DNA from 2 places in the Egicoccus sp. AB-alg2 genome. Region 2 is predicted to be linked to the other one. Evidence: riboswitches for the same ligand, from Rfam matches in the RefSeq annotation. Region 2 holds a riboswitch; the other holds the start of a gene.
What was found. Region 2 has a riboswitch for cyclic di-AMP ahead of ACERM0_RS15960 (cation:proton antiporter). Riboswitches for the same ligand answer to the same signal wherever they lie in the genome.
Positions count from the first base shown of each region.

Region 1 (3,404 bases), on a different contig from region 2:
CGTGATTCTCTCGACTCGACCGACGGGTTCTCGCGCGAACCGTACCGCGCGCGCCCGGCCCCCGGTTCCCCGCCCCCCCGACAGCCGCCTACGGTTGCCGCGATGGCCGCTCGCGTCTACCTCGACCACGCCTCCGCCTGGCCGTTGCGCCCGGAGGCGCGCCAGGCATGGGCCGACGCGTCCGCCGTGGCCTGGGCCGACCCGTCGCGCGGGCACCGCGAGGGGCGGGCCGCACGCGACCTGCTCGACCGGGCGACCGCCACCGCTGCGGCGGCCGTGGGCGTCGACGAGCGCTCGCTCGTGTGGACGTCGGGCGGCACCGAAGCGGTCCACCTGGCGGTCCTCGGAGCCGCCCGCGCCGCTCAGCGGCGGGGCGTGGTGCGACGCCACCTCGTCTGTTCCGCGGTGGAGCACTCGTCGGTGCTCCGCGCCTGCGAACGGCTGCGCGACGAGCACGGCTACCACCTCGACGTCGTCGGCGTCGACGGCGCGGGCGTGGTGGACCCCGACGCGGTCGCCGCGCTCGTCGACGACCGGACGCTGGCCGTGCACGTCCAGCACGCCAACCACGAGGTCGGCGCGATCCAGCCCGTCCATGCGGTCGCAGAGGCGTGCGCGCGACACGGTGCGCTGCTGCACGTCGACGCCTGCCAGACCGTCGGGCAGGTCGGTCTGAGTCTGGAGGGTCTCGGCGCCGACCTGCTGACGGCGTCGGCGGCCAAGTTCGGCGGTCCGCGCGGCACCGGGTTCCTCGCGCTGGGCCCGCGTGGGCGCGTCCACGCGCTGCAGGAGGGCGACGAACGCCAGCGTCGCCGGCGGGCGGGGCTGGAGGACGTGCCCGGGATCGCCGCGACCGCGGTCGCCCTGGAGGTCGCGCGGGCCAGCCTGCAGACCGAGTTCTCCGCCCGGGAGATCGTGCGACGCCACCTGCGGCGCCGCCTGCCCGAGCTCGTCGAGGACGTGCAGGTGCACGGTCCCCTCGCCGACGCGCATCCCGGGATCGTGGCGGTCAGCGCCCTGTACGTCGACGGCGAGGCGCTGGTGTCCCGCCTGGACGAGGCGGGGTTCGCCGTGCACTCGGGCTCGTCGTGCGCCTCCACCTCGGGCGAGCCGTCGCACGTGCTGGTCGCCATGGGCGTGCTCACGCACGGCCACGTGCGCGTCTCGATCGGGCCGGAGACCTCCCTGACGGATGCCGACGCCTTCCTCGACGCATACGCCGAGGTGGTGCAGCGCCTCCGGCAGTCCTCGGGGGTACGCTGAGCGCGCGCCGAACCCGGGTCCGCCCGGGACGGGGGAACCGAGTTCGTGGGGCGAGTCCCGACAGCCACGTCGGGTAGGGCTGCTCCGGCCCGAGCCCGTCAGCTAACCCCGTAGGCAGCGAGGAGTTGCTGACGTGTCCGAACCCGTGGGCGAACGCACGATCCTGGTCCCGATCGCCAACCCGGCATCGGTCCGGCCGCTGTTGGGCCTGGCGGCGTCGCTGGCCACCGACGCCGACACGCTCGTGCCCCTGACCGTCGTCAAGCCGAACGCGACGGCGGACGAACGTGCCCACGCCTGGAACTCCATCGCGGCCGCCGAGGAGGCCGGCCAGGAGCTGTCGACGCCGATCCAGGGCCGGGTCGTGGAGGCCGAGGACGTCGCCGAGGGGGTGCTGGCGGCGGTCGCCGGGAACCCGACCTCACTGGTGGTCATGGGCTGGCGCGGCCGCAGCTCCACCACCAACGTGTTCGGGCGGCTGCTCGACACGATCGTGGGACGCTCCGTCGCCCCCCTGGCCGTGGTCCGCCTCGGGACGGTCCCGTTCCGGCGCGTATTGCTGCCGATCAGCGCCGACCACCTGCTGCCCGGCGGCAACCGCGGGCTCGACCTCGCCGTGAGCCTGGCCCAGCGGCTGGACGCCGCGACGCCGGAGCCGGCGACGGTGCTGCGCACCGGCGAGCGCGAGATGCACCTGCCCCACCACCTCGAGCGCGTCGGCGACCGTGTCCACCACGACCCGCGCCGCACCGACCAGGCCGTGGGGGCCTTCGCGCGCCCGGAGGACGTGATCGTGGCCGCCGTCGCGCCGACCGTCAGCGGGCTGCGTGCCGCCACGACCCATCTCGCCTGGGCGGCACCGGACGCGACGCTGCTGGTCGCGATCGACGTCGGACCGACCCGGGAGGAGGGCCTGGCCGACGCCGTCGACCACGCCGGGCGGCCGGCACCGTCACACGATGGCGCGGGTGCTGAGCGACCGGTCCGGATCGTCGTCACGGCTCGGCTGCCCGAGGCCGGCGACGTCCGCCCCGACGACCTCGACCGTGTGCTGCAGACCGCCGGGACCACCGATCAGGTCATGGCCTGGTGGCCCGCGAGCGACCCTCACCCGCACGTGCGCGCGACGGTCACGGTGGCCGCGCCCAGCGTCAACGCCGCCATCGCCAGCGTCATGGTCGCCGTCCACGAGGCCCCCGCCTTCCTCGGCGCGGAGATCACCTACGACGTGGACCGCAGCCGCTCGGGCGGCTGACCGCCCGGCGGCGGTGGTCGGGTCGGGGTCCGTTAGCCTGCCGGTGCCGCCGTCCAGGAGCCCCGCGATGCCGCAGGCGTCCGACCCCACCGCGTCGACCGCACCGGTCGTCGAGGTCGACGCGACCGGTCTGAGCTGCCCGATGCCGGTGATCGAGCTGGCCAAGGCGGTCAAGGACGTCGAGGTCGGCCAGGTCGTGCTCCTGCTGGCGACCGACCCCGCCGCCAAGGTCGACGTGCCGGTCTGGTGCCGTATGCAGCGCCAGCAGCTGGCCGGCCAGGTGGAGGTGGACGGCGTGTGGCGCTTCGAGGTGCGCCGCGTTCACTGACGCCGGCGGCACGCGCCGGTGATGAGTCCGACGAGGATGCGCAGGTCGTCGTCGCCCCGCGCGGGACCGTCGAGGTGGGCGCGCAGTCCCTCGAGATCCACGAGCAGGCGCCCGCCCAGCCACAGGGGATCGGGCGGGCACGTGGAGACGTCCGTGCCCGCCGCCTCGGCCGCGGCGACGGGCAGCGACTGCAGCAGGCGGACCACCTCGGGTTCGGCACCCAGGGGCACGCGGGCGAGCCGGCCACCGCGCGACCAGCGGACCCGCAGCCGCTCCCAGACGTCCTCGTAGCAGGCCCACGCCGCCTGGGAGCCCAGCTCGTCCAGATCGGCGCCGGTCTCGTCGCGGATCGCGACGACCACCAGGCGGTGCAGGTCCTCGACCCAGGCGTAGCGGGCGGCCTCCAGGTCGCTGAGGGTGCGCACGAGCTGGCCGTGGCGGCACTGGCTCAGCCGCTCGACGCGCGTGACGACGGCATCACGCACCCCGGCGTGCCACCCCCCGGTCAGCACGTCGTTCCAGCCGGTCTCGTCGTCCACGCGCGCACCCACCCGGTCC
Region 1 is NZ_JBGUAX010000002.1:194,123-197,526, forward strand. Features, by position in the region: gene ACERM0_RS03570 (cysteine desulfurase family protein) at 103-1,263, shown strand; cyclic di-AMP (ydaO/yuaA leader) riboswitch at 1,259-1,395, shown strand; gene ACERM0_RS03575 (universal stress protein) at 1,397-2,518, shown strand; gene ACERM0_RS03580 (sulfurtransferase TusA family protein) at 2,586-2,846, shown strand; gene ACERM0_RS03585 (hypothetical protein) at 2,840-3,385, opposite strand.
Region 1: it holds a riboswitch for cyclic di-AMP, as region 2 does, so the genes downstream of both, ACERM0_RS03575 (universal stress protein) here and ACERM0_RS15960 (cation:proton antiporter) in region 2, are expected to answer to the same signal.

Region 2 (3,404 bases):
CTGATCCACGCGCTTGGCTTCGTCGGCCTGCTGTACCTGATGTTCCAGGGCGGCCTGGACCTCGATCTCGAGGGGTTCGTCGAACGGCGCCGGGCGTCGATCCTCTTCGGCACCGTGACGTTCGTGCTGCCGATGCTGGTGGTGACCGGGGTCTCGCTGGCGATCGGGGTGCCGTTCCTGGCCGCGGTCATCATCGGCTCGGCGCTGACCAGCCACACCCCGCTGTCGTACCCGACCATCGCCCGCTACGACCTGGCCCGCAATCCGGCGGTGACGGCCAGCCTCGGTGCCACGTTGCTGGCGACCGTGGCGGCGCTGCTCGTGCTGGCGGTGGCGTCGGCCGGCGCCGAGGGCAACCAGGGCGTCGGCTACTGGCTGCTGTTCACGGCCGGCATGGTGCTCTACGTCGGTGCCATGCTGCTGGGGGTGCCACGCTTCACGCGCTGGTTCTTCCGCGGCCTCGGCCAGGACCGCGAGGTACGGCTGACGTACCTGCTGTCTGGCATGGGCCTGGCCGCGGTGGTGGCCGGTGCGATCGGCATCGAACCGATCGTCGGCGCCTTCCTCGCCGGTCTGGCGTTCAACCGGTTCGTGCCCGACGGCACCGTCATCGCCGACCGGGTGGCGTTCCTCGGCCGGTCGCTGTTCATCCCCGCCTTCCTGATCAGCACCGGGATGATGCTGGACCCGGTCGCGCTCGTGACCGACCCGGCCACGCTCACCCTCGGGGTCGCGCTGGTGGCCGCCGAGGTGGTGTCCAAGTGGGGTGCCTCGACGGTGTCGGGGCGGTGGCTGGGGTTCACCGCCAACGAGCGCGGCCTGATGTTCTCCCTGAGCGTCGGGCAGGCGGCCGGCGCCCTGGCGGCGGTCGTCGTCGGCCAGGAGCTCGGACTGCTCGGCACCGCCGAGGTCAACGCGATCATCCTGGTCATCATGGTCACGGCACTGCTGGCCGGCGTCAGCGCCAACCGGCACGCCCCGCAGGTGCCGCCGCCGGGCACCGAGGGCCGCTCGCTGGGCAAGCGGGTCGTGGTACCCGTGTCCAACCCGGACACGATCGAGTCGCTCGTGCGGGTCGCCGGGCAGGTCGCCGCGCCCGACTCCGGGGCCGTCGTCGCGGTCAACGTCCTGCCCTTCGACGCCGCGCCGGAGCAAGTCCGCGCCAACCGCGAACTCGCCAGCCGGGCCGAGCGCGCCGCACTGGCCGTGGGCTCCGAGGTCAACACCAGCGTGCGCATCGACGCGTCGATCGACGGTGGTGTGCTGCACAGCGTGGTCGAGCAGGACGGCACCTGCCTCGTCATGGGGTGGGAGGGCCAGTCACGGCGCCGGGGATCGCTGTTCGGCAGCGTCATCGACCGGTGCGTGGCGATCTCGCCGGTGCCCGTGCTGGTGTGCCGGCCCGGGATCGACGAGCCGACCCGCCGGGTCGTGCTCGTGGTCACCTCCGACGAGGTCGGCTTCGGCCACGACCGGGGGCTGGTGCTGGCCGCCGAGGTCGTCGGCCGGCTCACCCGGCAGGCCGAGGTGCCCTCGCTGGTCGTCACCGACCTGCCCGAGGACGAACTGCGCCACCGCCTCGACCATCGCATCCGGCCCAGCGAGATCGTGACCGAACCGACCGTGCTGCGGGCCCTGGCCAGCCGCGTGCGAGAGGGCGACGTCGTGCTGGCCGTGACCCCGCCCGCCACCAGTCGGCTCGGTCGCGGCGCCCACCGTGTCGCGCAGGCCGCCCGTGGCCGCACCGTGGTCGTGGTCGTCCCCCGCTGATCACTCGCGGCCCGTGCCGGGCCCGGCTCGCTAACGTGTGTCGCTACGCCGAGCTCGGACGCCATCGTCCGGGACGGGGGACCCACTCGGATGCCGCGGCATCCACGGGGCGAATCCGCGTTCGCGCGGTAAGGCGACCCTTCGCGCCCGAGCCCGACAGCTAACCCCGTAGGCGACACCGGAGGAGCGTCGCAACCGGCACGGCGTCCACGACGGATGCACGGCACCTGCGGCCTCCACGCGACCGAGCCCGTCGCGCGTGAGACCCGTAGAGGCATCCCGTGTCCTTCGAGATCCCACATCTGCCCCTGCAGCAGCCGGGCCTGCTGCTCGCGGTCCTGACGGCGGCCATCCTGCTCGCGCCGATCCTGGCGCGTCGGCTGCGGCTGCCCGAGGTCGTCGCCGTCGTGGTGGTCGGCTTCGCGATCGGCCCGACCGGCCTCGGGCTGGTGGAACGCGCCGGCGTCGTCGAGGTGCTCGGCAACGTCGGCCTGCTGTACCTGATGTTCGTCGCCGGGCTGGAGCTCGACCTCGACGACTTCATCGAGCACCGGCGCGACTCGATCGGCTTCGGGGCGTTGACCTTCGTCGTGCCGATGGCGCTGGGCACGGTGTCGTCGCTGGCGCTCGGCTACGACCTGCTCGCGGCGATCCTGCTGGCGTCGTGCTGGGCGTCGCACACGCTGGTGACCTATCCGGCCTTCCAGCGGGTGGGCACGGTCGGCAACCGCGCCGTGGCGACCTCCGTCGGCGCGACGATCATCACCGACACGGCCGCGCTGCTGGTCCTGGCGGTGGTCGCCCGCGCCCACCAGGGCGCGCTGACGCCGGTGTTCTGGCTCACGTTGCTGCCGTCGATGGCGATCCTGACCGCGGGGGCCGTCCTCGGGCTGCCCCGCGCCGCCCGCTGGTTCTTCTCCGGCCGCGGCCAGGACCGCTCGCTGCGCTTCCTGTTCGTCATGGTCGCCCTGTTCACGGTCGCGTCGCTGGCCGAGGTGATCGGCATCGAGGCGATCGTCGGCGCCTTCCTCGCCGGCCTCGCCCTCAATCGCAGCGTCCCCAACGGCGGCGCGCTGATGGAACGCATCGACTTCCTCGGCGCGACGCTGTTCATCCCGCTGTTCCTGCTCGCGACCGGGATGCTCATCGACATCCAGGTCCTGCTCGAGCGGCGCACGCTGCTGATCGGCGGGGTGTTCACGGTGGTGGCGCTGGTCGCGAAGTTCGTGGCCGCCTGGATCAGCGGCAAGGCGCTGCGCTACACGTGGCCGGAGATCGGGGCGATGTTCGCGCTGTCGGCCGCGCAGGCCGCCGCGACCCTGGCCGCCATCGTCGTCGGCCTCAACGTCGGGCTGATCGACGAGGACACGGTCAACGCCGTCATGATGGTGATCGTCGTGACCTGCCTCGTCGCGCCCGCGGTGGCGGGTCGCGCGGCGCCGCTGCTGCCCCGCCCGGAGGTCGCCCGTGACCTCGGCGAGGTCGTCGTCGTGCCACTGGCGAACCCGGCCACGGCCCCCCGGCTGATGCGGGTCGCGTCCGCGTTCGCCCGGGCCGACGGTGGCCTGGTCGTGCCGCTGATGGTCGTGCCGTCCGAGACCGACCGCGAGCGGCTGCGCGAGGTCCGCGAACTG
Region 2 is NZ_JBGUAX010000007.1:357,733-361,136, forward strand. Features, by position in the region: gene ACERM0_RS15955 (cation:proton antiporter) at 1-1,770, shown strand, start outside; cyclic di-AMP (ydaO/yuaA leader) riboswitch at 1,807-1,960, shown strand; gene ACERM0_RS15960 (cation:proton antiporter) at 2,052-3,404, shown strand, end outside.